DNA from 3 places in the Streptomyces sp. AM6-12 genome. Region 2 is predicted to be linked to each of the others. Evidence: riboswitches for the same ligand, from Rfam matches in the RefSeq annotation. Region 2 holds a riboswitch; each other region holds the start of a gene.

Evidence for each region. A riboswitch is a leader RNA that binds a small molecule or an ion and turns the genes downstream of it on or off. The one in region 2 is predicted to bind cobalamin.
Region 1: it holds a riboswitch for cobalamin, as region 2 does, so the genes downstream of both, ACE4Q9_RS25680 (cobalamin biosynthesis protein) here and metE (5-methyltetrahydropteroyltriglutamate--homocysteine S-methyltransferase) in region 2, are expected to answer to the same signal.
Region 3: it holds a riboswitch for cobalamin, as region 2 does, so the genes downstream of both, ACE4Q9_RS32605 (HoxN/HupN/NixA family nickel/cobalt transporter) here and metE (5-methyltetrahydropteroyltriglutamate--homocysteine S-methyltransferase) in region 2, are expected to answer to the same signal.

What each region holds. Positions count from the first base shown of each region.
Region 1 covers NZ_JBIQWN010000001.1:5,641,107-5,651,329, reverse strand. The annotation lists gene ACE4Q9_RS25690 (anion permease) at 1-1,192, shown strand, start outside; gene ACE4Q9_RS25685 (hypothetical protein) at 1,224-1,451, shown strand; cobalamin riboswitch at 1,657-1,800, shown strand; gene ACE4Q9_RS25680 (cobalamin biosynthesis protein) at 1,899-2,852, shown strand; gene ACE4Q9_RS25675 (cobyric acid synthase) at 2,849-4,357, shown strand; gene cobN (cobaltochelatase subunit CobN) at 4,354-8,010, shown strand; gene ACE4Q9_RS25665 (putative cobaltochelatase) at 8,007-10,007, shown strand; gene cobO (cob(I)yrinic acid a,c-diamide adenosyltransferase) at 10,007-10,223, shown strand, end outside.
Region 2 covers NZ_JBIQWN010000001.1:1,361,160-1,371,382, reverse strand. The annotation lists gene ACE4Q9_RS06180 (short-chain fatty acyl-CoA regulator family protein) at 1-1,377, opposite strand, end outside; gene ACE4Q9_RS06175 (MmgE/PrpD family protein) at 1,588-3,096, shown strand; gene prpB (methylisocitrate lyase) at 3,099-4,004, shown strand; gene ACE4Q9_RS06165 (bifunctional 2-methylcitrate synthase/citrate synthase) at 4,042-5,178, shown strand; gene metE (5-methyltetrahydropteroyltriglutamate--homocysteine S-methyltransferase) at 5,239-7,557, opposite strand; cobalamin riboswitch at 7,726-7,948, opposite strand; gene ACE4Q9_RS06155 (3-hydroxybutyryl-CoA dehydrogenase) at 8,136-9,005, opposite strand; gene aceB (malate synthase A) at 9,002-10,223, opposite strand, start outside.
Region 3 covers NZ_JBIQWN010000002.1:930,839-941,061, forward strand. The annotation lists gene ACE4Q9_RS32580 (PP2C family protein-serine/threonine phosphatase) at 1-1,050, shown strand, start outside; gene ACE4Q9_RS32585 (PP2C family protein-serine/threonine phosphatase) at 1,070-2,323, opposite strand; gene ACE4Q9_RS32590 (TetR/AcrR family transcriptional regulator) at 2,690-3,265, opposite strand; gene ACE4Q9_RS32595 (FAD-dependent oxidoreductase) at 3,402-4,637, shown strand; gene ACE4Q9_RS32600 (M1 family metallopeptidase) at 4,691-6,166, opposite strand; cobalamin riboswitch at 6,368-6,571, shown strand; gene ACE4Q9_RS32605 (HoxN/HupN/NixA family nickel/cobalt transporter) at 6,599-7,690, shown strand; gene ACE4Q9_RS32610 (DUF4097 family beta strand repeat-containing protein) at 7,711-8,475, opposite strand; gene ACE4Q9_RS32615 (alpha/beta fold hydrolase) at 8,790-9,689, shown strand; gene ACE4Q9_RS32620 (GlsB/YeaQ/YmgE family stress response membrane protein) at 9,838-10,101, opposite strand.

The DNA.
Region 1 (10,223 bases), 4.3 Mb from region 2:
CCACGACACCGCGAACGCGATGGCCACCACCATCTCCACAGGCGCGATGAAGCCGAAGCTCGCGGTAGCCATGTCCGCCACCCTCAACCTGGTGGGCGCCTTCCTCTCCGTGGAGGTCGCCAACACGATCTCCAAGGGTCTCGTCGACGAGAGCGGCATCCGTCCCGAGGTCATCTTCGCCGCCCTGGTCGGCGCGATCCTCTGGAACCTGCTGACCTGGCTGGTGGGCCTGCCCTCCAGCTCCTCGCACGCGCTGATGGGCGGTCTGATCGGCGCGGCCGTCGCCTCCGCCGGATTCGGCGCCGTGCACGGCGGCGTGCTGGTCACCAAGGTGCTGCTGCCCGCGGTCGCCGCGCCGGTCGTGGCCGGTGTCGCCGCGCTGGTGGCGACCCGGTTCTCCTACGCCGCCGGCGGCAAGTCCGGGGGCGAGGCCACCCGCAAGGGCTTCCGCGCCGGCCAGGTCGCCTCGGCCGCGCTGGTCTCCCTCGCGCACGGCACCAACGACGCGCAGAAGACGATGGGCGTCATCACCCTGGCGCTGATCGCGGGCGGTGCCATCGCCCCCGGCTCCAACCCTCCCACCTGGGTGATCCTCTCCGCGGGCCTGGCCATCGCGCTCGGCACCTACATCGGCGGCTGGCGCATCATCCGCACCATGGGCACGGGCCTGACCGATCTGGAGCCCCGTCAGGGCTTCGCCGCGCAGACCAGCGCCGCGACCGCCATCCTGGCCTCCTCCCACCTCGGCTTCTCCCTCTCCACCACCCACGTCGTCTCCGGCGCGGTGATGGGTGCGGGCCTCGGCCGCAAGGGCGGTGTGGTCCGCTGGTCCACCGCGACCCGGATGACCGTCGCCTGGGTGCTCACCCTGCCGGCCGCCGCGCTGGTCGGCGCGGGCGCCGAGGCCGTCACCGAACTCGGTGACGGGGGCACCGCCGCGGTCGCCGTCTTCCTGGTCGCCGCGAGCGCCTGGATCTACAAGCTGTCCCGGCGCGAGGTCATCGACCACACCAACGTGGTCGCCGAGCCGGCCGCGGAGCCGTCCGGCGTGGTGACCACCGCCATCGCCGCGGTGACCCCGCCGCCCACGGGCGCGATCGCCGACGACCTGACGGCCACCATCCCCGCCCCCGCGCCGGTCCCGGCCGTCGAGCAGACGGCCTCCGCCGTCCCGCCGGCCGCCACCGTCTGACCCCCAGCCCGTTCACCAAGGAAGCAACCCCATGAAGATCGACTGGGCGGCCATCGGCTCCGTCTTCGGCGTCAGCCTCGCCTTCACGGTGGGCCTGGTGGTCCTGTTCACCCTCGGCATCAACGGCCTGGCCCGGCGCGAGAAGGCCGCGGCCGAGGGCGGCTCGGCCACGCTCGCCGTCACCGGCGCCTACGTCTGCTTCGCGGCCTGCGCGGCGGCGGTGGCGTACGGCATCCTCCTGATCGTCTCCAAGTCCTGAGCCGTCAGGGCCCCGCAGCATCCTGACACCGAGAGGGCCCTGATCCCGAAAGGGCCCTGACCTCGAAGGCGGCACGGCCCGCGCCGCCCCGGCAGTCCCCGAGGCTCCCCTCCGCGACCCGCGGCAGGGGAGCCTCCGGCATGCCCGGCCACCCCGCGAGGTGTGGGGATCTGCACACTCCCGCAGGTCAACGGCAAGTTGACGGCCGTTCCGGGCGCATGGTGGACTGCCCACGCCATCTACGGCAGCAGGAGAGGAAGCCGGTGCGAATCCGGCGCGGTCCCGCCACTGTCACCGGGGAAGAACCCCCGGAGAGCCAGGAACTCTCGCCGCCGGATCACGTCGAACCAGGGCGCGGACACCCTGAGTGAGGACACATCGCCATGCTCGGCTGCCGAACGACCAGTACCAGGACCACTGTCGCGGTGCCCACGGCCGGCTGAGCCGATGGCCGCCGATCGCAGTTACGCGTACGGCGCCGCCGCCGGACTCCTCGGCGACCTCCTCCTCGGCGATCCCCGCCGCGGGCATCCGGTCGCCGCGTTCGGGCGTGCGGCCGCCGCCGTGGAAGGCGCGTTGTGGCACGACCACCGCGGCTGGGGCGCCCTGCACACCACCGTGTGCGCCGGTGGCGCCGTCGCGCTCGGAGCGCTGGCCGCACGCGTCGCCCGCCCCTCCCCCACCGCCGCCGTCGCCCTGACCGCCGCGGCCGCCTGGTCCGTCGTCGGCGGCACCTCCCTCGCCCGCGAGGCGCGGGCGATCGGCCGCGCCCTCGCGGCCGGGGACGTCGAGGCGGCCCGCGCGCGGCTGCCGCACCTGTGCGGCCGGGACCCGCAGGCGCTGGACGCCGACGGGATCGCCCGGGCCGTGGTCGAGTCGGTCGCCGAGAACACCTCCGACGCGGTCGTGGGCGCCCTGGTGTGGGGTGCGGCCGCCGGGGTGCCGGGGCTGCTCGGCTTCCGGGCCGTCAACACCCTGGACGCGATGGTGGGTCACAAGTCCGCCAGGTACCGCCGCTTCGGCTGGGCGTCCGCGCGCCTGGACGACGTGGCCGGCTGGCCGGGGGCCCGGCTGACCGCCGTACTCGCCGCGGCGGCCGGACCCGATCCGCGCGGCGCCGTACGGGCCTGGCGCGCGGACGCCCGCCGGCATCCGAGCCCCAACGCCGGTCCCGTGGAGGCCAGTTTCGCGGGCGCCCTCGGCGTGCGCCTGGGCGGCACCCTCTCCTACGGCGGCCGGACCGAGCACCGTCCCGTGCTCAACGGCGTCACCGGACGGGCCGTCCGGATCCCCGACATCGAGCGGGCGGTACGGCTCTCCCGCCGCGTCGGCCTGCTCGCGCTCGGCGCCACACTCGCCGCGCGCCACCTCGTCAACGGACTGAAGGGACGCGGGAAGTGAACGGTGGTCTCCTCGTCGCCGGCACCACCTCCGACGCCGGCAAGAGCGTCGTGACGGCCGGGATCTGCCGGTGGCTGGTGCGCCAGGGCGTGAAGGTCGCGCCGTTCAAGGCGCAGAACATGTCCCTGAACTCCTTCGTCACCCGCGAGGGCGCCGAGATCGGGCGCGCCCAGGCCATGCAGGCCCAGGCCTGCCGGATCGAACCGACCGCGCTGATGAACCCGGTGCTGCTCAAGCCGGGCGGCGAACAGAGCAGTCAGGTGGTGCTGCTGGGCAAGCCGGTGGGCGAGCTGAGCGCGCGCGGCTACCACGGCGGCCGCCAGCAGCGGCTCCTGGGCACCGTGCTGGACTGCCTGGCCGAGCTGCGCGGACAGTACGACGCGGTGATCTGCGAGGGCGCGGGCAGCCCGGCCGAGATCAATCTGCGCCGCACCGACATCGTCAACATGGGCATCGCGCGCGGCGCCCGGCTGCCCGTGCTCGTCGTCGGCGACATCGACCGCGGCGGCGTCTTCGCCTCCTTCTTCGGCACCGTCGCCCTGCTCTCGCCCGAGGACCAGGAGCTGGTCGCGGGGTTCCTGGTGAACAAGTTCCGCGGCGATGTCTCGCTGCTGGAACCGGGCCTCGACATGCTCAAGGGCCTCACCGGGCGCCCGGCGTACGGCGTGCTGCCGTTCCAACACGGTCTCGGCATCGACGAGGAGGACGGCCTGCGCGTCTCGCTGCGGGGCGCGGTGCGCGAGTCGGCCGTCGCTCCCCCGCTCGGCGCGGACGTGCTGCGCGTCGCCGTCTGCGCGATCCCGCTGATGTCCAACTTCACGGACGTGGACGCGCTGGCCGCCGAACCCGGCGTCGTGGTGCGCTTCGTGGACCGCCCGGAGGAACTGGCCGACGCCGATCTGGCCGTCGTCCCCGGCACCCGCGGCACGGTCCGGGCGCTGCGGTGGCTGCGCGAGCGCGGCCTCGCCGACGCGCTCGCCCGCAGGGCCGCCGAACACCGGCCCGTGCTCGGCATCTGCGGCGGCTTCCAGATCCTCGGCGAGCACATCGAGGACGAGGTCGAGTCGCGGGCCGGCGCGGTCACCGGACTCGGACTGCTGCCCGTGCGGGTGCGCTTCGCCCGCGAGAAGACCCTCGCCCGCCCCCGTGGGCAGGCCCTCGGCGAACCGGTCGAGGGCTACGAGATCCACCACGGCGTCGCCCGGGTCGACGGCGGCGAAGCCTTCCTGGACGGCTGCCGGGTGGGCACCACCTGGGGCACCCACTGGCACGGCGCACTGGAGTCGGACGGCTTCCGCCGGGCCTTCCTGCGCGAGGTGGCCGCCGCCGCGGGCCGCCGCTTCGTGCCCGCGCCGGACACCTCCTTCGCCGCGCTGCGCGAGGAGCAGCTCGACCGGCTCGGCGACCTGATCGAACAGCACGCGGACACGGACGCGCTGTGGCGGCTCATCGAGTCCGGCGCGCCGCAAGGACTGCCCTTCATCCCACCGGGAGCGCCCGCATGAGCACAGTGTTGTTGTTGTCCACCGCCGACACCGATCTGCTGGCGGCACGGGCGTGTGGCGCCGGCTATCTGATCGGCAACCCCACCCGCGTCGACGTCGCCGGGGAGCTGCCGCGGCTGCTGGCCGGCGCCGACCTCGCCGTCGTACGGCTCCTCGGCGGCAAGCGCGCCTGGGAGGACGGGCTGGCCGTGCTGAAGGCGTCCGGTGTCCCGGCGGTGCTGCTGGGCGGCGAGACGGTGCCGGACGCGGAGCTGATGGCCGAGTCGACCGTGCCCGCCGGGGTGGTCGCGGAGGCGCTGCGCTACCTGGTCGAGGGCGGCCCGGACAATCTGCGGGAGCTGTCCCGGTTCCTGTCCGACACCGTGCTGCTGACCGGCGAGGGCTTCGAGGAGCCGCGCCGGATGCCGGAGTACGGCGTCCACGGCGCCTACGAAGTCCAGGACGGCCGCCCGACGGTGGGCGTGCTGTTCTACCGGGCCCATGAACTCAGCGGCAACACCGCCTTCGTGGACACCCTGTGCACGGCGATCGAGGCTCAGGGCGCCAACGCCCTCCCGGTGTACTGCGGTTCGCTGCGCGGCGCCGACGCCGGGCTGTACGAGCTGCTGGGCCGGGCCGACGCGCTGGTGGCCACCGTGCTCGCGGCCGGCGGCACCCACGCCTCCGAGGCGTCGGCGGGCGGCGACGAGGAGGCCTGGGACATCGGCGCCCTCGCGGATCTCAACATCCCTGTGCTGCAAGGGCTGTGCCTCACCTCCTCGCGCGCCGCGTGGGACGCCTCGGACGCCGCGCTCTCCCCCATGGACGCGGCGATGCAGGTCGCCATCCCGGAGTTCGACGGCCGGCTGATCACCGTGCCGTTCTCCTTCAAGGAGCAGGGCCCCGACGAGGTCCCGGTGTACGTCGCCGACCCCGAGCGGGCCGCGCGGGTCGCCGGGATCGCCGCGCGCCACGCACGCCTCGGGTACAAGCCGAACGCCGAGAAGCGCGTCGCCCTCGTCTTCACCGCGTACCCGACCAAGCACTCCCGGGTCGGCAACGCGGTCGGCCTGGACACGCCCGCGTCGGCGGTCCGGGTGCTGGACGCGCTGCGGGACGCCGGGTACTCGCTCACCGCATACCCGTCCGGCGGCGACGAGTTGATCCACCGGCTGATCGAGGCCGGCGGGCACGACGTGGAGTGGCTGACCGAGGAGCAGCTGGCCGCCGCGCCCGCGCGGGTGCCGCTGGCCGACTACCGGGCCTGGTTCGAGAGGCTCGACCCCGAGCTGCGGGAGGCCATGACCGAGGCGTGGGGCGAGCCGCCGGGCAACCTGTACGTGGACGGCGACGACATCGTGCTCGCCTCCCTTCAGTTCGGCAACGTGGTCGTGATGATCCAGCCGCCGCGCGGTTTCGGCGAGAACCCGATCGCGATCTACCACGACCCCGACATGCCGCCCTCCCACCACTACCTGGCGGCCTACCGCTGGCTGGAGCACAGCTTCGGCGCGGACGCGATCGTGCACATGGGCAAGCACGGCACCATGGAGTGGCTGCCGGGCAAAGGCCTCGGCCTGTCCCGCGGCTGCGCGCCGGACGCGGTGCTCGGCGAACTCCCGCTGATCTACCCGTTCATCGTCAACGACCCCGGCGAGGGCACCCAGGCCAAGCGGCGCGGGCACGCCACCGTGGTGGACCACCTGGTGCCGCCGATGGCCCGCGCCGACACCTACGGCGACCTCGCCAAGCTGGAACAGCTGCTGGACGAGTACGCGCTCGTCTCCGACCTCGACCCGGCGAAGGCGCCGGCCGTCCGCGCCCAGATCTGGACCCTGGTCAAGGCCGCCGAGCTCCACCACGACCTGCATGTGGACGAGCAGCCGGACGACGAGGCGTTCGACGAGTTCGTGATGCACATCGACGGCTATCTGTGCGAGATCAAGGACGTGCAGATCCGCGACGGGCTGCACATCCTCGGCGGCGGCCCGGTCGGCGAGCCCCGCGTCAACCTCGTCCTCGCCGTGCTGCGCGCCTCTCAGGTGTGGGGCGGCCGGGCGAACGCGCTGCCCGGCCTGCGGGCCGCTCTCGCCGAACATTTCGGGCTGGTGGAGAAGGAGTTGCTGGCCGGGCCGGGCGCGCCCGTGAAGGTACCGGTGGAGCTGACGGACCTGGTGGCGGGGCCGGCGCGAACGGCCGCCGACGCGATCGACCTGCTGGAGCAGCTGTGCCGGCGGATCGCGGAGGGCATGGAGGCGCGGGTCTGGGCGCGCGAGGCGGTGCGGGGCGTCGTACGGGACGTGCTCGGCGGTGTCGAACTCCCGGACGCGGTGGCCGTGCTGGAGTTCGCCTGCGACGAGGTCGTGCCCCGGCTCGCGCGCACCACGGACGAGATCGGACACATCCTGCGGGCGCTGGACGGCGGTTACGTCCCGGCGGGCCCGTCCGGTTCGCCGACCCGCGGCCTGGTGAACGTCCTGCCGACCGGCCGCAACTTCTACTCCGTCGATCCCAAGGCGATCCCGTCCCGGCTGAGCTGGGAGGTCGGGCAGTCGCTCGCGGACTCGCTGGTGCAGCGGTATCTGGCCGACACCGGCGCGTACCCGAAGTCCGTGGGCCTGACGGTATGGGGCACGTCCGCGATGCGCACCCAGGGCGACGACATCGCCGAGATCCTGGCGCTGCTGGGCTGCCGTCCGGTCTGGGACGACGCCTCGCGCCGGGTGACCGGCTTCGAGGTGATCCCCCCGGCCGAGCTGGGGCGCCCGCGCATCGACGTCACGGTCCGCATCTCCGGCTTCTTCCGGGACGCGTTCCCGCACGTGGTCGGGCTGATCGACGACGCGGTGCGCGCGGTGGCCGAGCTGGACGAGCCGGCCGAGGCCAACTACGTACGGGCGCACGTGGACGAGGACAGCGCCGGGCACGGCGACCGACGCCGGGCCACGGCCCGCATCTTCGGCTCCAAGCCGGGCGCGTACGGCGCGGGCCTGCTGCCGCTGATCGACGCGCGGAACTGGCGCTCGGACGCGGACCTCGCCGAGGTGTACGCGGTGTGGGGCGGCTACGCGTACGGCAGGGGCCTGGACGGGCGGGCGGCGCGCGGGGACATGGAGACGGCGTTCAGGCGGATCGCGGTGGCGGCGAAGAACGTCGACACCAGGGAGCACGATCTGGTCGACGCCGACGACTACTTCCAGTACCACGGCGGCATGGTGGCCATGGTGCGGCACCTGACCGGCGCCAACCCCGAGGCGTACGTGGGTGATTCGGCGGTCCCGGACCAGGTGAAGACGCGCACCTTGGGCGAGGAGACGCACCGCGTCTTCCGGGCACGGGTGGTCAACCCGCGCTGGATGGCCGCGATGCGCAGGCACGGGTACAAGGGCGCCTTCGAGATGGCGGCGACCGTGGACTACCTGTTCGGGTACGACGCCACGGCGGGCGTGGTCGACGACTGGATGTACGAGAAGCTGTCCGCCGAGTACGTCTTCGACCCGCAGAACCGGGATTTCATGAAGAAGTCCAACCCGTGGGCGCTGCGCGGCGTCACGGAACGGCTTCTGGAGGCGGCGGACCGGGGCCTGTGGGCCGAGCCGGACGCGGACACGCTGGAGCGGCTGCGCGCCACCTATCTGGAGCTGGAAGGCGACTTGGAGGGCGACGACCAGTGACGATTCCCTTTCCTTTCACGGCCGTTGTCGGCCAGGACGATCTGCGGCTCGCGCTGCTGCTGAACGCGGTGTCACCGGCGGTCGGCGGGGTGCTGGTGCGGGGCGAGAAGGGCACCGCGAAGTCGACGGCGGTACGGGCCCTGTCCGCGCTGCTGCCCGAGGTGGCCGTGGTGCCCGGATGTCGGTTCTCCTGTGATCCGGCGGCGCCGGATCCGGGGTGCCCGGACGGGCCGCACGAAGCGGGGCCCGGTGTGGAACGGGCCGCGCGGATGGTCGAGTTGCCCGTCGGCGCGTCGGAGGACCGGCTGGTCGGCGCGCTGGACATCGAGCGGGCGCTCGCGGAGGGCGTGAAGGCGTTCGAGCCGGGGCTGCTGGCCGACGCGCACCGCGGGATCCTGTACGTGGACGAGGTCAACCTCCTTCACGACCACCTGGTCGACCTGCTGCTGGACGCGGCGGCGATGGGCGCCTCGTACGTGGAGCGCGAGGGCGTCTCCGTGCGGCACGCCTCGAAGTTCCTGCTCGTCGGGACCATGAACCCGGAGGAGGGCGAGCTGCGGCCGCAACTGCTCGACCGGTTCGGGCTGACCGTGGAGGTCGCCGCCTCTCGGGAGCCGGACCAGCGGGTGGAGGTCGTACGACGGCGGCTCGCGTACGACGACGACCCCGCCGCCTTCGCCGCGCGCTGGACCGGTGAGGAGGCCGCCGTACGGCAACGGATCGTCGCAGCACGGGAGTTGTTGCCGCGGGTACGCCTGGGTGACGCGGCGCTGCGGCAGATCGCGGCGACCTGCGCGGCCTTCGAGGTGGACGGCATGCGCGCCGACATCGTGATGGCGCGCACGGCGACCGCGCTGGCGGCGTGGGCGGGGCGGACCGACGTGCTCGCCGAGGATGTGCGCCAGGCCGCGCTGCTGGCCTTGCCTCATCGTCGGCGTCGTGCGCCCTTCGACGCCCCCGGGCTCGACGAGGACAAGCTCGACGAGACGCTGGAGCGGTCCGCCGGCCAGGACGGGGACGGCGACGACGATCCCGACGGTCCCGGTGGCGGCGGGCGGCCGGCGCCCGAGTCCGGTCCCGAGGGCGGCGGGGACACCGCCGCGCGGCCCGAGGCCGGTGAGGGCGGGGAGTCACGGCCCGCCGGTGCCGGTGCGGGTGAGCAGTCCCCGGTGCGGGCGGCCGAGCCGTTCCGGACGAAGGTGCTCAGCGTGCCCGGCATCGGGGAGGGTGCGGCCGGGCGGCGTTCGCGGGCGCGGACCGAGCACGGACGGACCACGGGAGCGCGGCGGCCGCAGGGCGCCCTGACGAAGCTGCACCTGGCGGCGACCGTGCACGCGGCGGCGCCGCACCAGCGGGCGCGGGGGCGCGGCGGGCCGGGGCTGGTGATCCGCCGGGACGACCTCAGGCAAGCCGTGCGGGAGGGGAACGAATCCAATCTCGTGCTGTTCGTCGTGGACGCCTCGGGGTCGATGGCGGCCCGGCAGCGGATGGGCGCGGTGAAGGGCGCCGTGCTGTCGCTGCTGCTCGACGCGTATCAGCGGCGGGACAAGGTGGGTCTGGTGACCTTCCGGGGCTCGGGCGCGGACGTGGCGCTGCCCCCGACGTCCTCGGTGGACGCGGCGGCCGTACGGCTCCAATCGCTGCCCACGGGGGGTCGTACCCCGCTCGCGGCCGGGCTGCTCAAGGCGCACGAGGTGCTGCGGGTGGAGCGGCTGCGGGATCCGGCGCGGCGGGCGCTGCTGGTCGTCGTCACGGACGGCCGGGCCACGGGTGGTCCGGAGCCGGTCGCGCTGGCCGGGCGGGCGGCGCGGCTGTTCGCGGCCGAGCAGGTCGCCTCGGTGGTCGTGGACTGCGAGTCGGGGCCGGTGCGGCTCGGGCTCGCCGGGCAGCTCGCGGGTGAACTCGCGGGTACGGCGGTCACGTTGGACGAATTGCGGGCGGACGCGATCGCCGGGTTGGTGCGGGATGTGCAGGGGACGTCGAGGAGGGCCGCGTAGTGCCGCAGGGACAGCCGAGTGTCGTGCCGGACGACGGCCTGACGACCCGTCAGCGTCGTAACCGGCCGCTGGTCGTGGTGCACACGGGCGTCGGCAAGGGGAAGTCGACCGCCGCGTTCGGGCTGGCGCTGCGGGCCTGGAACCAGGGGTGGCCCATCGGGGTGTTCCAGTTCGTCAAGTCGGCGAAGTGGAAGGTCGGCGAGGAGAACGCGCTGC
Region 2 (10,223 bases):
TCCGCCGGCCGGGGGCCTGGCGCGCTGGGCGCAGTCGCGGCGTTCGCAGATCCGGCAGCCCAGGCCGATTCGGGTGGCGGCGCGCGGGTCGTCCAGGGCGATGCCCTCGGTGTAGACGAGCCGGTGTGCGTGCCGCAGCTCGCAGCCGAGGGCGATGGCGAACTCGGCGCGCGGGGCGTGGTGGCCGAACCCGCCGCGGGTGATGGTCCGCGCGACCCAGAAGTACCGTTTCCCGTCCGGCATTTCGGCGACCTGCGTCAGTATGCGGCCCGGTGCGGAGAATGCCTCGTACACCGTCCACAGCGGGCAGGTGCCGCCCATGCGGGAGAAGTGGAAATCGGTGGCCGACTGCCGCTTGGAGATGTTGCCGGCCCGGTCCACCCGCAGGAAGGAGAACGGCACGCCCCGGCTTCCCGTGCGCTGCAGCGTGCTCAGGCGGTGGCAGACCGTCTCGAAGCCGACGCCGAAGCGGGCCGAGAGCAGCTCGATGTCGTACCGCAGGTCCTCGGCCGTCGCGTGGAAGGCCGCGTAGGGCATCAGCAGGGCGCCGGCGAAGTAGTTGGCCAGGCCGATGCGGGCGAGGGTCCGGGACTCCGGTGAGGTCAGCTCGGTGGCGCGCTCGGCGAGTTCTGTGAGCAGCGGTCCGTGCTCCAAGAGTGCGAGTTGAGTGGCTAGTTGGAAGGCGCGCTGGCCGTCGCTGAGCCAGGGGGAGAGGAACAGCAGTCCGGTGTCGGGAACGAAGCGTCGCGCGTCGCCGGGCTGACCCGAAGCGGACTCGATGATGCGGACGTGATGCCGCTCGGCGAGCAGCGCGGTGAGAGGGTCGGCTGCTTTGCCCGGCCGAAGATCCAGCGCTTCGGCAATCCGTTCGGCTTCGGTGTCGAGCGGCTCGAAGTGGTTGTGGTGGGCGTAGAAGAAGTCCCGCACCTCGTCGTGCGGCTCGGCAGGAGGCAGCAGGCCGCCGGCCGGTCCCGGGGATCCCAGCGCGGCGGCCTGTTCGACCGTGTCGCGATAGCGGCGGTGCAGGGCCACCAAGGCGTGGGCCACCTCCGGGTGGTCGCGTGCCGCCTCGGTGACCTCCTCGGCGGCGGGCAGCGGCACCCCGCACGCCTCGTCGGCGAGCGCGGCCCGCAGATCGGCGGCGAGCCGGTCTTCGTCGGTCTCCGAGAAGAACTCCGCGTCGACCCCGAAGACCTCCGCGATCCGCAGCAGCACGGATGCGGTCAGCGGACGCTGGCTCTGCTCGATCTGGTTGGCATAGCTCGTTGAGATGCCGAGAGCACGGGCCATGTCGACCTGGTTCATACCGTGCTCACGGCGCAGCCGACGCAGCTTCGCATGAGCGTAGACCTTGCGGTCGGATGCTCCTCGTGCCATGGCGCACATCCTTGTCGCAAGCGGTGAGGGACGACATCGGGACACTGACTTCTTGCGAAGATAGCATCCGCGTTATTCGCAGAATTCGCAGATTCGCAGGTCTGAGCTGTAGAGATTCCGCAGATTGGAGAGGTGGCCGGGCAGCCGCGAAACGGGCACTGTCGATCACGTCAGCACCGAGCAGGACCGTCTGCACTTGCGAGGAGTCCCGTGATCGAGCACCACGTCCGTGTCCACCCCAGCGCCGACCGGCTTCCGCGCGAGGACCAGCTCGCCTGGAAACTGGCCGCCGTCGCCACCGGCACCGAAGAACTGGACGCCGACAGCACCGCGATGGCAGTCAACCGGGTGATCGACAACGCCTCGGTCGCCGTAGCCTCGCTGCTGCGCCGACCGGTCGCCGTCGCCCGCGCCCAGGCCACCGCGCACCGCACGGCCACGGCCGGCGCCTCCGTCTTCGGTACCCCCGCCCGGGTCTCCCCGGAATGGGCGGCCTGGGCCAACGGCACCGCCGTGCGCGAGCTGGACTTCCACGACACCTACCTGGCCGCCGACTACTCCCACCCCGGCGACAACATCCCGCCGGTGCTCGCCGTCGCCCAGCACACCGGCCGCACCGGAGCTGATCTGCTGCGCGGCGTCATCGCCGCCTACGAAGTCCATGTGGCCCTGGTCAAGGGCATCTGCCTGCACGAGCACCGCATCGACCATGTGGCGCATCTGAGCGCGGCCACCGCCTGCGGCCTGGGAGCCCTGCTCCGGCTGCCGACGGAGACGGTGTACCAGGCCATCCAGCAGGCCGTGCACACCACCACCGCGACCCGGCAGTCCCGCAAGGGCGAGATCTCCAGCTGGAAGGCGTACGCACCCGCCTTCGCGGGCAAAGCGGCGATTGAGGCCGTCGATCGTGCCATGCGTGGCGAGACCTCGCCCTCGCCGATCTACGAGGGCGAGGACGGCTTCCTGGCCTGGATGTTGAACGGCCCCGAGTCCGACTACACGGTTCTGCTGCCGGAGCCGGGCGAGCCGCGCCGCGCGATCCTCGACACCTACACGAAGGAACATTCCGCCGAGTACCAGGCCCAGGCGATCATCGACCTCGCCCGCCGCCTGCGCGACAAGACCGGCCCGCTGGAGAACGTGCGCTCGGTGGTTCTGCACACCAGCCACCACACCCACCACGTCATCGGCTCCGGTGCGAATGACCCGCAGAAGTACGAACCCACGGCCAGCCGGGAGACGCTCGACCACTCGGTGCCGTACATCTTCGCGGTCGCACTGGAGGACGGCGCCTGGCACCACGAGCGCTCCTATGCGCCCGAGCGCGCCCGACGCCCGGAGACCGTGGAGCTGTGGCGGAAGATCACCACGGTCGAAGACCCGGTCTGGACCCGGCGGTACCACGACCCCGACCCGGACCGCCGGGCCTTCGGCGGACGTGCGGTGATCACTCTCCACGACGGCTCGGTGATCGAGGACGAGCTCGCGGTGGCCGACGCCCACCCGGCAGGTGCCCGACCCTTCGACCGCCCCGCCTACGCCGGCAAGTTCCGCACCCTGGCCGAGGGCATCGTCACACCGGCCGCGCAAGATGCCTTTTTGGATGCCGCCGAACATCTGGCCGACCTGGCCACGGACGACTTGGGCCGGCTGTTCCCGGGCGTCGACACGGAGGCCGTCGCCGCGCACGACGCGAGCCTGCCGAAGGGTCTCTTCTGATGGTGCTGCACACCCGGACCACGTCCGCCGAGCGCCGCCGCGCATTCCGCGAACAGCTCGCCTCCGGGCGGCTCTTGCGCATGCCCGGTGCGATCAGCCCGCTGTCGGCCCGGCTGATCCAGGACACCGGCTTCGACGCCGTCTATCTCTCCGGCGCCGTCCTCGCCGCCGATCTGGGGCTGCCCGATATCGGCCTGACCACCTCCGCCGAGATCGCCGCGCGAGCACAGCAGACGACCAGGGTGACCGACCTGCCCGTCCTCGTCGACGCCGACACCGGGTTCGGCGAGCCCATGAACGCGGCCCGCACCGTCCAGCTGATGGAGGACACGGGCCTGGCCGGACTCCATCTGGAGGACCAGGTCAACCCCAAGCGCTGCGGCCATCTCGACGGCAAGACCATCACTTCCCGCGAGGAGATGGTCCGCCGCCTCCGGGGCGCCGTCGATGCCCGCCGGGACCCGGACTTCCTTCTGATGGCCCGCACCGACGCCCGCGGGGTCGAGGGCCTGGACGCGGCAATCGACCGGGCGAAGGCGTACGTCGACGCCGGCGCGGACGCGATCTTCCCTGAAGCCCTTGCCGGCGAGGCCGAGTACGAGGCGTTCCGTCAGGCCGTCGACGTGCCCCTGCTCGCGAACCTCACCGAGTTCGGCAAAACCCCCCTACTGAATACCCGCACCCTGGAGAACCTCGGCTACAACATCGCCCTCTACCCGGTGACGCTGCTGCGCATCGCCATGGGCGCGGTCGAGGAAGGACTGCGCACGATCGCCGCCGAGGGCACCCAGGAGTCCCTGCTGCCCCGCATGCAGACCCGCTCCCGCCTCTACGAACTCCTTGGCTACGAGGAGTACTCGGCCTTCGACTCGGCCGTCTTCGACTTCACGCTTCCGCCCGGAACCTGACCGCGTCCGGCACCTGACCCACGAAGGCAGGCACTCCATGACCACCTCCGCACCTGAGATCCACCGCGGTCTCGCCGGTGTCGTCGTCGACACCACCGAGATCTCCACCGTCGTCCAGGAGACCAACTCCCTGACCTACCGCGGCTACCCGGTCCAGGACCTGGTCGCCCGCCGCTCCTTCGAGGAGGTCGCCCACCTGCTTTGGTACGGCGAACTCCCCGACGACGCACAGCTCCGCGACTTCCACGCCCGCGAGCGCGCGCTGCGCCCTCTGGACCGCACCACGCTGGAACTGCTCACCCGGCTGCCCGACACCTGCCACCCGATGGACGTGCTGCGCACCGCCGTCAGCTTCTTCGGCGCCGAGGACCCCACCGAGGACGACGGCAGTCTCGCCGCCAACCGCGGCAAGTCCCTGACTCTATTGGCCAAGCTGCCCACCGTGGTGGCGGCCGACCAGCGCCGCCGCCGGGGCCTCGCCCCGATCCCGCCGGACCCCGGCCTCGGGTACGCGGAGAACTTCTTCCACATGTGCTTCGGCAGCGTGCCCGACCCCGAAGTGGTCCGCTGCTTCGAGATCTCCCTCACGCTGTACGCCGAACACAGCTTCAACGCCTCGACGTTCACCGCCCGCGTCGTCACCTCCACGCTCTCCGACCTCTACAGCGCGGTCACCGCCGCGATCGGCGCGCTCAAAGGCCCGCTGCACGGCGGCGCCAACGAGGCCGTGATGCACATGCTGAACGAGATCGGCGACCCGCAGCGCGCCGAGGCGTGGCTGGACGAGGCGCTGGCGTCCAAGCGGAAGATCATGGGCTTCGGCCACCGCGTCTACAAGCACGGCGACTCCCGCGTCCCGATCATGCAGGACGCCCTCGACCGGCTGGTGGCACGTGCCGCGGATCCCGAGGTGACCCGCATGGCCACCCTGCACGCGGCCTTGCGGCACGCGATAATCAGCCGCAAGGGAATCCATCCGAACCTGGACTACCCGGCCGGCCTCGCCTACCACCTCATGGGCTTCGACACCCCGGCCTTCACTCCGATCTTCGTGATGAGCAGGATCACCGGCTGGACCGCGCATATCACTGAGCAGCTCGCCCACAACGCGCTGATCCGCCCGCTGGCCTCCTACGACGGTCCGGGTCAGCGGGCGGTGCCGGGCGCCGCGTAGCCGTCTGCTGGCACGACGGGGCCAGGACGCTGGTGGCGTCCCGGCCCACGGGGACCGGAATCAGGCGGTGGGCAGTTCACCGCGGACGGTGCGGGCCGCGGCGACCAGGTTCTCCAGGGACGCGCGCGTCTCCGGCCAGCCGCGGGTCTTCAGGCCGCAGTCGGGGTTGACCCAGAGTCGCTCGGCAGGGATGGCCTTCAGGCCGGTGCGGAGCAGTTCAGCGGCCTCCTCGGCGCTCGGCACCCGGGGGGAGTGGATGTCGTAGACACCCGGTCCTGCCTCGCGAGGGTAGCCGTGGGCGGCGAGTTCGCGGGCGACCTGCATGTGGGAGCGGGCGGCCTCCAGGCTGATGACGTCGGCGTCGAGGTCGTCGATGGCCTGGACGATGTCGCCGAACTCGGCGTAGCACATGTGCGTGTGGATCTGGGTGTCCGGACGGACCCCGGCGGTGGTGAGCCGGAACGCCTCCGTCGCCCAGGCCAGATAGGCGGCCCGGTCCGCGGCGCGCAGCGGCAGGGTCTCGCGCAGCGCGGGCTCGTCAACCTGGATCACCGAGGTACCGGCCGCCTCCAGGTCGCCCACCTCGTCGCGCAAGGCGAGGGCGACCTGGCGGGCGGTGTCCCCGAGGGGCTGGTCGTCGCGGACGAAGGACCAGGCGAGCATCGTGACGGGTCCGGTGAGCATGCCCTTGACCGGGCGGTCGGTGAGGGACTGCGCGTACGTCGTCCAGCGCACGGTCATCGGCTCGGGCCGGGAGATGTCGCCGGCCAGGACCGGCGGCCGGACGTAGCGTGTGCCGTACGACTGGACCCAGCCGTGCTGGGTGGCGAGGTAGCCGGTGAGCTGCTCGGCGAAGTACTGGACCATGTCGTTGCGTTCGGCCTCGCCGTGGACCAGGACGTCCAGGTCGGCTTTCTCCTGGAAGGAGATCACCTCCTGGATCTCGGCCTTGATGCGCTCCTCGTAGCCGGCCGTGTCGATGCGTCCGGCGCGCAGGTCGGCGCGGGCGGTGCGCAGTTCGCCGGTCTGCGGGAAGGAGCCGATGGTCGTGGTCGGCAGCAGGGGCAGGCCGAGGTGGGCGCGCTGGGCGGCGGCCCGTTCGGCGTACGGCTGGGAGCGGCGGGCGTCGGCGTCCGTCACGGCCTCGGTGCGGGCCCGGACGGCCGGGTCGTGGGTGATGGGGGAGTTCGCGCGGGAGGCCAAGTCGGCGCGGTTCGCGGCGAGTTCGGCGGCGATCGTGTCGGTGCCCTGGGCCAGGCCCTTGGCCAGGGTGACGATCTCGGCGGTCTTCTGCCGGGCGAAGGCGAGCCAGCGCAGGATCTGCGGCTCGATGTCCCGCTCGGCTGCTGCGTCCAGCGGCACGTGCAACAGCGAGCAGGAAGCGGCGACGTCGACACGGTCGGCGAGTCCGAGGAGGGTGCCGAGCGTGGACAGGGACTGCTGCAGGTCGTTGATCCAGATGTTGCGGCCGTTGACGACTCCGGCGACCAGGCGCTTGCCGGGCAGTCCGCCGACGGCGGCCAGCGCCTCCAGGTTGGCTGCCGCCGATTCGGTGAAGTCCAGCGCGAGGCCCTCGACCGGCGCCTTGGCCAGAATCGGCAACGCGTCGCCGAGCCGGTCGAAGTAGGAGGCGACCAGCAGCTTCGGCCGGTCTTCCAGAGCCCCCAGCTCGCGGTAGACGCGCTCGGCGGCGTTCAGCTCGGCCGGCGTGCGGTCCTGCACGAGGGCGGGCTCGTCGAGCTGCACCCACTCGGCGCCCGCCGCGCGCAGATCGGCGAGGACCTCGGCGTACACGGGAAGCAGCCGGTCCAGGAGGGTGAGCGGCTCGAAGTCGGCGGGCACGCCCGGAGCGGGCTTGGCGAGCAGGAGGTAGGTGACCGGACCGACCAGGACGGGGCGTCCGGTCAGCCCCAGGGCGAGGGCCTCCTTCAGCTCCGCGACCTGCTTGGCCGAGTTCGCGCTGAAGACGGTGTCCGGGCCCAGCTCGGGGACGAGGTAGTGGTAGTTGGTGTCGAACCACTTGGTCATCTCCAGCGGAGCGACCTCCTGCGTGCCGCGCGCCATGGCGAAGTAGCCGTCCAGCGCGTCGGCGTCGACCGCTGCGCGGTGCCGGTCGGGGATCGCGCCCACCATGACGGTGGTGTCGAGGACATGGTCGTAGTACGAGAAGTCGCCCGTCGGCACCTCGTGGATGCCGGCCTCGGCGAGTCGCTGCCAGTTCGTGCGACGAAGGCCGGTGGCGGTGGCGCGGAGGGCGTCGGCGGTGACGCGGCCCTTCCAGTAGCCCTCGACGGCCTTCTTCAGTTCCCGGTTCTGGCCCTGGCGGGGGTAGCCGTACACGGTGGCCCGTGCTGCCGCGGCTGCGGACTTGCTGGTCACGGAGATCTCCTTCGCGAGATGAATCCCTGAGATCCCGGGGACGGGACGAGAGCGCGAAGGGAATGACGAACCGGACGGCAACGACCCCGCGCGGCAAGAGCACGGTCGTTCGTCTGGTATGTACGCCGACCCGCCCTCGAGGTCACCGGAATCTCCGCGCACGGAATGGTCCGTACGCGGGCAGTTGGCAGGTCTTCGGACTCGCGGGCACGTCCTCCCTCATGGAGGACACCTACTGGCCGTCGCTTCCCAGGCCCGGTACCTCGGACCCAGTGCGTATGACGGCGGTCGTTCCCGCTCACCGCTGCGGGGCAGTCCCGGATTCCCACCGGGTTCCCTCTTACGACACCCCGCCTGGCGGACGGGGCGAACCAGCTGCTGTGGTCAGCGTACGGGGTGGTGCCGCAAAAGGAAGAGAGCCGTCCAGCATCCGGAAGGTGTGACACGGCCCTTCAGCGGCGGAACGCCGAAGGGCGGGAAGCGCCGCACATGCGCTTCCCGCCCTTCCCCTTGCGCCGTCACTGGGACCCTCGGCCCGGCGCCGGTGCGGGCCCCTCAGCCCGCGTCGTGGCAGGCCCTCAGTCCTGGCCGTAGGTGTGGAACCCCCGGCCGGTCTTCCGGCCCAGAAGGCCCGCCTCCACCATCCGCTGGAGCAGCGGCGGTGGTGCGTAGAGGGGTTCACGGAACTCGTCGTACAGCGACTCCGCGATGGACGCGACGGTGTCCAGGCCGATCAGGTCAGCGAGTTTCAGCGGACCCATTGGGTGCGCGCAGCCCAGCTCCATCCCGGCGTCGATGTCGGTAGCTGTGGCGAAGCCCGACTCCGCCATCCGGACCCCGGACAGTAGATAGGGGATGAGGAGGGCGTTGACGACGAAGCCGGCCCGGTCCTGAGAGCGGATGACCGTCTTGCCGAGGGTGCGGGTGGCGAAGTTCTCGACCACCGTGGTCGTCTCGGCTGATGTGTGCAGGGAGGTGACGACCTCGACGAGCGGCAGGACGGGGACGGGATTGAAGAAGTGCAGCCCCACGACCCGGTCCGCACGCTGGGTCGTCATGCCGAGCCGCATGATCGGGAGGGATGAGGTGTTGGTGGCGAGGACGACCCCCGGGTCCGTGACGATCTTGTCGAGGGCGGCGAAGACCTCGGTCTTGGCGTCCGGGTTCTCGATGGCGGCCTCGATGACGAGCTGCCGGTCGGCGAGGTCGTCCAGGCTGCCCGTGAAGACCATCCGGGCGAGCGCGTCGTCTGCCGCCGCCTGCTCCAGCTTGCCTCGCCGTACCGCCCGGTCGAGTGACGCGGCCACTCGGTCCCGTGCCGTGCGGGCGGCGACCGCGTCCACCTCGCACACCATGGTGTCCAGCCCGGCCCGTGCGCAGACCTCGGCTATGCCGGCGCCCATTTGCCCGCCGCCGACCACGCCGACGCGTGCGATGTTCGCGCTCACGCCTGCACCTCCGGCCGGTGCACGAGGTGACGGGTATAGGCGTCCGGCGTGAAGAACAGCGGCAGCTCACCGGTCATGGCGGTCCGTTCGAAGAGGGCGCGGATGTCCTCGACGGGCGCCCACGGGTACTCGGCGCCGAGCGCGGCGGCCTCGTCGTCGAGCAGCTCCGTCACCGTCTCCCGGTCGATCACCCGGTGCCGCAGCCACTGCCAGATTTGCACGCGGGCGATCTCGGCGGTCGCCGCGTCCTCCATTAGCCCGTCGAGCGCGACCGCGCCCTGACCGCGCAGCCACGCGGCGTAGTACCGCAGCGCCACGGAGATGTTCGTCCGAACCCCGTCAGGGGTGGGCGGGCCGCTGATCCGGCGCACGGACAGCAGGTCGGTCGGGGGGACCTCGACATCGTCGCGGGTCCGGTCGAGCTGGTGCGGCCGTTCGCCGAGGACGCCGTCGAAGACCTCACGGCAGACGGGCACGAGTGCGGGGTGGGCGACCCAGGAGCCGTCGAAGCCGTCCTCGGCCTCCCGTTCCTTGTCCAGCCGGACCTTGGCGAAGGCTGCTTCGTTCGCGGCGGGGTCCTTGCCGGGGACCTGGGCGGCCATGCCGCCGATGGCGTGGGCGCCGCGCCGGTGGCAGGTACGGACGAGGAGTTCGGTGTACGCCCGCATGAAGGGCGCGGTCATCGTCACCTTAGCGCGGTCGGGCAGGAGGAAGTCGGTGCGGTGGCCGAAGGTCTTGATGAGACTGAACAGGTAGTCCCAGCGGCCGGCGTTCAACCCCGCGCTGTGGTCGCGCAGTTCGTAGAGGATCTCCTCCATCTCGAACGCGGCGGTGATGGTCTCGATGAGGACCGTGGCGCGGATCGTGCCCTGGGGGATGCCGAGCAGATTCTGGGCGAGGACGAAGACGTCGTTCCAGAGCCTGGCCTCGTACCGGTTCTCCAGCTTCGGGAGATAGAAGTACGGGCCGTACCCGGCGTCGATCTGCCGCTGGGCGCAATGGAAGAAGTACAAACCGAAGTCGACGAGGGCGGCAGGCACGGGCCGGCCGTCGTACTCCAGGTGCTCCTCGTCGAGGTGCCAGCCACGGGGCCGGACCATGATGGTGGCGAGCTGTTCGCCGAGCCGGTACTCCTTGCCCTCGGGCGTGGTGAAGTCGATCCGGCGCTCGATGGCGTCGAGCAGGTTGAGCTGTCCGCCGACGATGTTTTCCCACAGG
Region 3 (10,223 bases), on a different contig from region 2:
CTGGTGCCCGGCCTGGCCGCCGCGGTCTGCGGGGTGGGGACCACGGCCGGTTTCGCCGTGGTGTCCCTCGTGACGTACGTCCTCGTGGACAACGCCTGGCCCCGGCAGTACGAGGCGGGTCTGCCCGACTTCGTGCTGGTCGCGCTGGGCGGTGTGCTGGCCACCCTGGTGGCGGCACTGCGGGTGCGGCAGCAGCGGCGCATGCTGCGCATGCAGGACATCCTGGAGACCTCGGTACGGGCCGTACTGCGCCCGCTGCCCGAACGCTGGGCCGGTCTGGAGCAGGCGGGCGTGTATCTCGCCGCGGATGTCGAGGCGCAGGTCGGGGGCGACTTCTACGACATCCAGCCCAGCCCCTACGGCACCCGTGTCCTCGTCGGCGATGTGCAGGGCAAGGGACTCGGCGCGGTGGAGGCGGCGGCTGCGCTGCTCGGTACCTTCCGCGAGGCCGCCTACCACGAGGACGACCTCCGGACGGTCGCCGAGCGGCTGGAGATCCGGATGCTGCGGCACCGGGTGCACACCGTCGCGATCGGCCGGGAGGACCGCGACCGGTTCGCCACGGCCGTGCTCGTCGCCTTCTCCAGGGACGCGCCCGGAACGGTCGATGTCGTCAACTTCGGGCACGAAGCACCGCTCGCGGTCGGGTCGCACGGGGTACGCGAGCTGCCCGCGGGAGACGGGGTGCCGCTCGGCCTCGGCGATCTCGTCGGCGGGCTGCCACCGACCCACCGGGTGCCGCTCGCACAGGGGGAGACGCTGCTGCTCGTCACCGACGGGGTGACCGAGGCCCGTGACCGCGAGGGCGAGTTCTACGACCTGTACGGCGATGTCGCCGCCGCGGTCACCGCCGATCCGGGCTGCGCCGCGCCCGGCCCCCTGGTCCGCCGGGTCCGCGACGGCGTGCTCCGGCACAGCGGGCGTCGGCTGGCCGACGACACCACGGTCTACGCGGTCCGACGCCTCCCTCAGACGGAGGCGTGCCCGGGAACGGGCCCGCTGCCGGGAGCGCGGGAGCGGGGCTTCTCGGCGAAGGAGGGGTACTTCTGAGCCGGGGGTACCACCCGGACTACAGGCGTACGACGACGAGGGCGACGTCGTCCCGGCCGCCGCCGGCCACGCCGAGACGGGCCAGCACGGTGTCGGCCAGCCGCTCGGGCCCGAGGCGACCGCACTCGGCGAGGACATCCCTCAGCCGGTTCAGACCGGTGTCGATGTCCTCCTCGCGGCGCTCGATGAGCCCGTCCGTGTAGAGCACCAGCGTGTCGCCCTGCTTGTACGGGAGGCTGGCCTGCGGGCGGGGCACATGCTGCGGGCGCGCGCCCAGCGGCGGGTCGGTGGCCTGGTCCAGCAGCTCGGTCGTGCCGTCGCCCTTCACCAGCACCGGGGGCGGGTGCCCGGCGCTGCTGTAGGTGATCAGCCGGCTCCGCCGGTCCACGATGGTCTTGACCGCGGTCGTGCCCAGCGCGTCGTCGATCGACCGGGCGTACAGCCCCAGCACCTCCAGCGCCTGCGCGGGGCGCGGCAGGGCACGCACGGCCGCCGACAGGGCGCTGCGCAGCATGCCCATGACCGCGGCGGCCTGGAGGCCGTGCCCGATGACGTCGCCCACCGCCAGCGCCAACTGGTCCGGGGGAATGTCCACGACGTCGTACCAGTCGCCGCACACGTTCAGGGACCCCACCGCCGGCTGATAGCGCACCACCACGTCCTCGGCGTGATGGGCCAGGTCGGGGGTGCGCAGCATGGCCTCCTGCAAGGTGACGGCGACCTCGCGTTCGCGGGTGTGGGCCTGGCGCAGCTCCTCGTTCAGCCGCTGGAGCTCCCGCGCCCGTGCGTACAGCTCCGCCTCCAGCGACTCGGCCGCCCCCGGATTCCAGTCCACTCGGGCGCCCGCGGGATCGGCGGCCCGGCGGGACTTGACGAACGCGGTCACGTCCTCGCCCCGGTGGATGATCCACGCCACCTGCCCGTCCGGGCCGCACACCGGGGTGTTCACCGGGGACCACCAGCGCTCCTCGAACATGCCGGGCCGGTGCGGGACGGGGATGTCGTACTTCTGGAGCGGCATCGTGTCGGGTCTCCGGGTGGCCAGCACCCGGTGCAGGGAGGCGTTCATGTTCCGCACGCCGTCGGATTCCGGATCGTCGGGGTTATCCGGGAACGCCTGGAAGATGTGCTGGCCCACCAGGTCGTCCCGCGTGCGTCCGGTGACCGCCAGATAGGCGCGGTTGACGTCCACGATCACCAGATCCGGGCCCAGCACCAGGCACGGAGTCGGTACGGCCGCGAACAGGGCCGCGTGGTCCACTGGTGCCGCCATCTCGTCGCTCCTCGTGCCCGCTGCCGCCGGTGACCTGCCCTCCAACCTAGGCCGCGCCCGCGGTGCCCGCCCGGTCTGCGTCACCCGCCCGGCCCCCGCCGGCGGGGCGCGGGCCCGCCGGGGCAAGGGATCAGGACGCGTACGGTGCCAGGGGTTGCCGTCGGTGCCCGTGACGACGATGGAGGACACCCAGCCGCCGTCGCTCACGCCCCAGATGGAGACGCCGCTCCCGGCGATGGCGCCCATGGACCTCCAACCGTGCCAACTGCCGTCGGCCCGGCTCCAGTTCGTCCGCACCGCCTGGACGGTGCCGATGACGGAGATCTGCCTCGTGCCGTTCGGGAGCGCCTCGGACGCCACGCCGCGTCAGCCGGCGCGCTCGCCGGTCCAGCCGTTGGCGAGCAGGTCGAAGATCCGGCCGAGGGCGGCGTCGGGGTCCCGGGACCCGCGGACGAGAACGGGCGCCTCCAGCGCGAAGTGGGCCAGCGCCCGGCAGCCCGGATCGTCGGCGGGCAGCCCGGCGTCCTCGGCGATCGCCGCGGCCAGGACGTGCTCGTGCCGCAGCCACATCCTGCGGGCGTACTCGCGCAGCGCAGGGGTGGTGTCGACCAGGCGCAGGAAGTCGTCGAACCGGGGGTCGGCATGGACCCGCCGGGAGGTTTCGCCCAGCAGCATTTGGTGCAGGGCCCCCGGTACGGACTGCCCGGCGGGGCGCTCGCGGACCGCCGCGACCAGGGCCGCCTCCCGGTCCCCGTCCTGGTCGAAGACCAGCGCCTCCTTGCCGTCGGGGAAGTGCTTGAACAGCGTCGTCACGGAGACGTCGGCCGCGTCGGCGATCTCCCGCACCCCGACCTCGTCATAGCCCCGCTCGGAGAACAGGCGCAGTGCCGCGTCGGCGAGGGCCTGGCGGGTGGCTGCCTTCTTGCGCTCTCGGCGCCCCATCTCGGTCACGCCGTCACTTTACCGCCTTCATGGACTCGCTTCGAAGGTTTAGCTGTTACGCTTTTTTAGCGGTTACACCCAGACGGGTGCTGTCGTGACGCGTTCGCGACCCGTGCCACCCGAGGAAGAGGTCCCGATGACGAACACCACGCCCCGGATCTGTGTGATCGGCGGCGGCCCCGCCGGTCTGACCTGCGCCCGCGTCCTGCAAGGGCACGGCATCGAGGTCACCGTGTACGACGCCGACGAGGCCGTTGACTCCCGCGACACCGGCGGCACGCTCGACCTGCACGCCGACTCCGGGCAGATCGCCCTCGAGGACGCCGGGCTGCTCGACGCCTTCATGGCGGGGGCCCGCCCGGAGGGGCAGGCCGGCACCCGCCGCGACCACCACGGCACGGTGCTGGCGGAGTTCACCCCTGAACCCGGCGACGCGGCCGCACCGGAGATCGACCGCGGCCGGCTGCGCCGGATGATCTACGACCACCTGCGGTCCGGCACCGTCCGCTGGGGCCACCGGCTCGTCGGCGTGACCCCGCTCGGCGACGGCCGCCACCGCCTGGAGTTCGCGGACGGCACCACCACGGAGGCCGGCCTGGTGATCGGTGCCGACGGGGCGTGGTCGAAGGTCCGCCCCCTGGTCAGCGACGCCACCCCCCGGCACCTCGGGGTCTGCTTCCTGGACGTCCGGTACGACGAGGTCGACTCCCGCCACCCCGACGTCGCCGGGATCGTCGGCGCCGGCCACCTGTTCGCCAACGACAACGACGGCCGCGCGGTGATCCTCCAGCGCAACGGCGACGGCGTGGTCCGCGGCTACATCGCGTTCCGCGCGGCACCGGACTGGCACGTCGGGGCGGGTGTGGACCTCACCGACCGGGGAAGCGTCCGCTCCCACCTCGTACGGAAATTCGGGCACTGGTCGCAGGCCATGCGCGCGCTGATCGTCCGCAACGACGGCGACTACGTGCCGCGGGCCTTCTGGGCCCTGCCCGCCCCGCTCACCTGGGAACACGTCCCCGGTGTCACCCTGATCGGCGACGCGGCCCACCTGATGGCGCCCTTCGGCGGCCACGGCGCCAACCTCGCGATGCTGGACGGCGCGGAACTCGCGCACGCCGTCAGCCGCGCGGTCGGCCCCGATCCGGCCGCCACCCTGGACGAGGCGGTCGCCCGCTACGAGTCGGACATGTTCGCCCGCTCCGGCGACCTGGCCGTGAACGCGAACGAGGCCCTGGTGCGGTTCTTCACCACCACCGACGAGCCGGACCTGCCGCCGGACCCCGAGCAGGAACACCGGGACTACCTCGCCCGCGCGGAGTCCTACCGGCGGGAGCGTGCCCAGCGGGCGGGCGAACACACCGGCGCCTGAACGCCCGTCCGGCAACCGCCCGCCGGCTTCCCCCGGGCTTGCTGCTTCGCTGGTCAGGCTCCTCGCGCCCGAGGGGGCTTGCCCTTGGCGAACAGCCACGCGTCGAAGATCCCGGTCAGGTCCTTGCCGGACTCGCTCTCGCACAGCGTGAGGAACTGCCCGGTGTCGGCGTTGCCATGCCGGTGCCGGCGCGTCCAGGTGTGGAGTATGCGGAAGAAGTCCTCGTCGCCGACGGCCTTGCGTACCTGGTCCAGGACCATGGCACCGCGTCCGTAGACGGGCGGGTCGGACACCCGTCCTCCGCTGGGCGGATCGGCGGGCGGGAAGGCCCAGATGCCCTCGGCCTCGTCGTCCGTTCCGTCGTAGAAGGCCTGGAAGATCTCGTCGGTGCTCCTGCCGCCCCGCTGCTCCTCCCAGAGCCACTCCGCGTAGGTGGCCATCCCCTCGCTGAGCCACATGTCCTTCCACCGTCGCGGGGTCACGGAGTTGCCGAACCACTGGTGTCCCAGCTCGTGCACCAGCAGCGACTCGTCCGGCGCTTCGGCGAAATAGGGCTTGGTCTGGGTCTCCAGGGCGTAGTCGAGCCCGGGCAGGTGGTCGACGACGGCGCCGGTCGAGGAGAAGGGGTAAGGGCCGAAGAGTTCAGCGGCCCAGTCGACGATCTCGGGCACCAGGCGCGGGACGGCGGCCGCGTCCTCGGACTCGTCGGGATCGACGGCGACGTAGACGGGCAGGTGATCGCGTGTCCAGCCGTTGTGGACGTCGAAGTAGCCGACGGAGACGTGGGCGAGGTAGCTGGACATGGGCTCCGCGGTGCGCCAATGCCGTGTCACCGTCCCGCCCTTGTCCCGCTCCGCGATCAGCTCGCCGTTGCTCACCACGTCGTAGAAGTCGCCGTCCGCGTCCCTGGGCACGGTGACCCGAATGTCGTACATCGCCTTGTCCGACGGGTGGTGATTGCCGGGGAACCAGGTCATGGAGCCGGTCGGCTCGCCCAGGGCGGCCGAGCCGTCGTCGGTCTCGATCCAGCCTTCGAGCCCTCCGTCGTCGCCCTCGACCGCTCGCGGCGTGCCGTCGTAGGCGATGACCGTTTCGAAGACCTCGCCTTCCTTGACCGACTTCGCCGGTGTCACCACCAACTCGTTTCCCGAGCGGGCGACGTGAGCCCGCGCCCCCTGCACCGTGGCGGTCCGTACCCGCAGGCCCGACAGGTCGAGGTCGAAGCGGCTCAGGTTCTGTGTGGCCCGAGCGGTGATGACCGCCGTGCCTTTCAAGTGGTTGCCTTCCGGCGTGTAGTCCAGCGTCAGCCCGTAATGCGTCACGTCGTAGCCGCCGTTGCCGAGGGTGGGGAACAGCCGGTCACCGACTCCGGCCGCACCGGGGAGCGCGGCGGCGATCCCGTCCCCCGGCGCGCAGCCGGCGCAGGTCGTCGTCAGGGCCAGGAGCAGTGCCGCCGCCGGAGCCCAGCCGGACCGGGAGCGCGAGGCGGCCGACCGGGGCCGGCGGTCCGTCGTGGTGCGAGGTCCCATCTCGTGTCTCCCGTCGGTCGATTGCAGCACGCGAGAGGTCAGAAAGCCTGAAGCAACCCATGGTTGCCTCAAGGTCGGTAAAAATATTTCCGCCCTGGCCGAATCACCAGGGCGTGTCCGAAGGCGGTGTCGGTCCCGCGCAAGGATGTGATCTTGGATACCTGAACGACCGCGTGGTTGTGCGGGGATGGGTGGTCGGCCCTACGGTGGGCGGGCCGTGGTGTTCGGGAAGACCGGTGACAACCCTTCGCGGGGTTCAGGCCGGAGCGGCCCTCGCCACTGTGATCGGGGAGTATCCGTCCCAGTTGTGCATGGTCACTGTCCGCCGCCCGGCGGACGGGAAGGCCGGGACGGACACGCGCACACCCGTAAGCCAGGAGACCGGCCACGGCACTTCACGAAGAGATCCACGAGGTGCTGGAGCGTGACCGTATGACCCTGCCCACAGAGTCGACCCGTTTTCGTTGGCGGCGCGAGGACACCGTCCGTACCGCCGGACTGCTCATGGTGATCGCCGTCCTGCACGTCGTCGCGTTCGGCATCCTGTTCCTGCTGGTCGTACCGGGCCACTACGAGGTCGGATCCAAGGCGTTCGGGATCGGCCTCGGGGTGACCGCGTACACGCTGGGCATGCGGCACGCCTTCGACGCCGATCACATCGCCGCGATCGACAACACCACCCGCAAGCTGATGGCCGACGGCAAGCGGCCGGTGTCCGTCGGCTTCTGGTTCGCGCTCGGCCACTCCAGCGTGGTGGTCGTCATGGCGGCCCTGGTCGCGGGAGGCACACAGCTCGCCGGCACCCTGCTCGACGACAACTCCCGTACCCACCAGACCCTCGGCGTCGTCGGCACCACCGTCTCCGGGACCTTCCTCTACCTCATCGCGGCGCTCAACCTCGTGGCGCTCGCGGGCATCCTGCGGGTCTTCCGGGCGATGCGAGCGGGCACGTACGACGAGGCCGCCCTCGAACAGCACCTGGATTCGCGGGGGTTCATGAACCGCTTCCTGGGCCGCGCCACCAAGTCGATCACCCGCCCCGGTCAGATGTTCCCGCTGGGCTTCCTGTTCGGCCTCGGCTTCGACACCGCGACCGAGGTCACCCTGATGGTGATGGCGGGCAGCGGTGCCGCGGCCGGGCTTCCCTGGTACGCGATCCTGTGCCTGCCGCTGCTGTTCGCGGCGGGGATGAGCCTGTTCGACACGCTCGACGGCACCTTCATGAACTTCGCTTACCAGTGGGCGTTCTCCAACCCGGTGCGCAAGGTGTTCTACAACCTCACCATCACCGGCCTGTCCATCGCGGTCGCCTTCCTGATCGGCACCATCGAACTGGTCGGGGTGCTGCACGAGAAGCTCGATCTGAGCGACGCGGTGACCGGCTGGATCGCCGGGCTCGACCTGGACAACGTCGGGTACGTCATCGTCGGCCTGTTCGTGGTCGTCTGGGGGGCGGCGCTGGCGTACTGGCGGCTGGCCAGGGTGGAGCAGAGGTGGGCCGGCCGGCTCGGCGACGGTGGCTGACGCCCGCCGGAGCGGGATCCTCAGCCACGGTGGGCCTCGACGTCGCCGTTGACGGTGCGCAGAGCCAGCCGGTACCGGTGGTCGGCGGAGCGCGCGGCCGGAACGCCCACGGCGGAGCGGCCGTTGACGGTGCGCGCGTCCGTCGCGTACGGCGGGGCGTCCGCCGGCAGGGTGACCCGCACGGAGCCGTTGCGGGTCACCCCGTCGAGCGTGCCGGGCGAGGTCGCGCACAGCAGGTCGACATCGCCGTTGACCGTCTCGGCGGCCACGCCACGGGCCGCCAGGCCGGTAGCGCGGACGGAGCCGTTACGGGTCACCAGACGCTGGCGGGCACCCTTCGTGCCCGAATCCCGCACGGTGACGTCACCGTTGACGGTGCTCAGGCTCAACTCGCCCCGCACACCGGTCACATCGATCCCGGCGTCGTGGGCCCGCACGGTGAGCGTGACGCCGGTCGGCACATGGACGAGCGGCATACCGCCGCAGTTGCCCTTGGCCCGGTCGTCACCCTCGTCGCAGGGCAGGTCGAGGGTGTGCGTGCCCCCGTGCCCGCCCCAGCGGGCGAGGGTCGCGTCGTCCACCGACACGCTGCCGTCGTCCGTCCCGACGACGCGTACGCCGCCCTGAGTGGTGATGACGAGACGACCGCCGTCCGCGAGGACGGCCCTCTCGAACTGCCCGCCGCGTGCGCCGCGCACGGCTCCGGGCAGCGGCAGCTCACCGCCGCCGTGATCACAGGCCGTCAGCGCGAGAAGCGGCAGCAGCGCACACCCGGCCCACGTCACGCGGCCGGTACGACGGGACGTGCGCCCGGAATCCGGACGGCTCGGTCGGCTCCATGAAGATGTCATGGAACTGCGGGTGCCCGCCGGGGCCGGTTGTCGTGCACATCGCCCGGTCCCGACGAGGCCGTCGGGTGAACATCGTCCCCTCCCACCGCACCCCTCTCCCGCTTCCGGCACCGGACACCGACCCGCCCGCCACCACCGGCGTTCTCGTCACCAGCGGGGGCAGGAGCAAGGCCGTGCCGGTTCTTCCATGCCCGGCGCGCACGATGCCCGGCTCGCACGGCCGGTCGGTGAGGACGGAGGGGCAGGTCTTGTTCGAGGACTTCGAGACCAGGCGGGTCGAGACGGAGGAAGCGTCGATCTTCGTGCGCCACGGCGGGGAAGGACCGCCCCTGGTGCTGCTGCACGGCCACCCCCGGACCTCCGCGACCTGGCATCGCGTCGCCCCGCTCCTCGTCCAAAGCGGTTTCACCGTGGTCTGCCCCGACCTGCGGGGATACGGCCGCTCCACCGGCCCGGCGCCCACCGCCGACCACGCCGGGTACGCCAAGCGAGCCGTCGCCGGTGACGTGGTGGAGGTGATGCGCGCCCTCGGCCACGACCGGTTCGCACTCGCCGGACACGACCGCGGAGGCGCCGTCGCGCTGCGGCTCGCCCTCGATCACCCGCACGCGGTCTCGCGCGTGGCGTTCCTCGACTGCCTGCCGATCACCGAGCACCTCTCCCGCATCACGGCGACGTTCGCCACGCAGTGGTGGCACTGGTTCTTCTTCGCCCAGCCGGACATCCCCGAACGCGTCATCAACGCCGACCCGGACAGCTGGTACCGCGGCGATCCCCGGAGGATGGGACAGGAGAACTACGACGAGTGGCGCGCGGCCACGCGCAACCCGGACGTGGTGCGGGCCATGCTGGAGGACTACCGGGCGGGCCTCACCATCGACCGGCGGCACGAGGAGGCCGACCGCGCCGCCGGCGCCCGTATCCACTGCCCGGCGCTGGCCCTCTGGTCCCGCCGGGACGACCTGGAGGACCTGTACGGAGACCCGGTGAAGATCTGGCGGCGATGGGCCCCGGACGTCCGCGGCCACGGCATCGACGCCGGACACCACGTGGCCGAAGAAGCCCCCGAAGCGCTCGCGTCCTCCCTCACGAGCTTTTTCACCGGCCGGCCCTCCCCGGCGGTCCCGCAGCCGGCAGAGGGGGCGTGACCGCGGGCGGCAGGAGACCGCGCGCGGCAGGAAAAGTCACCCGCCGCACGGTGATCACCGCTCATACGAAGATCACCCGGCCACACAGACGATCACCCGGCCACACAAAGGAGGCGGCCCCCGCGGGAGCCGCCTCCTTCGTGCGCGGTCAGCGCGAGCGTCCCGTCAGCACGCGGTAGAGCAGCAGCACGATCACGGAACCCACGATCGCGGCGATCCAGGTCGAGAGGCTGAAGAAGCCGTTGATCGAGTGGACGCCGAAGATCACCTTGCCCAGCCAGCCGCCGAGCAGCCCGCCCACGATGCCGATCAGCATCGTCACCAGGCAGCCGCCCGGGTCCTTGCCGGGGGTCAGTGCCTTCGCGATGGCGCCCGCGATGAGGCCGATCAGGATCCAGGCGATGATGCCCACGAGGTTCGTTCCTTCCGTTGCGCTGCGGCGCCCCAGGGGCGGGGCTCCCACGTACTTCCGCTTATCCCGCACGGCGCGGCCTATGCAGGACCGTTTCATTGCCGGGCGCGGGGAGACTCCTC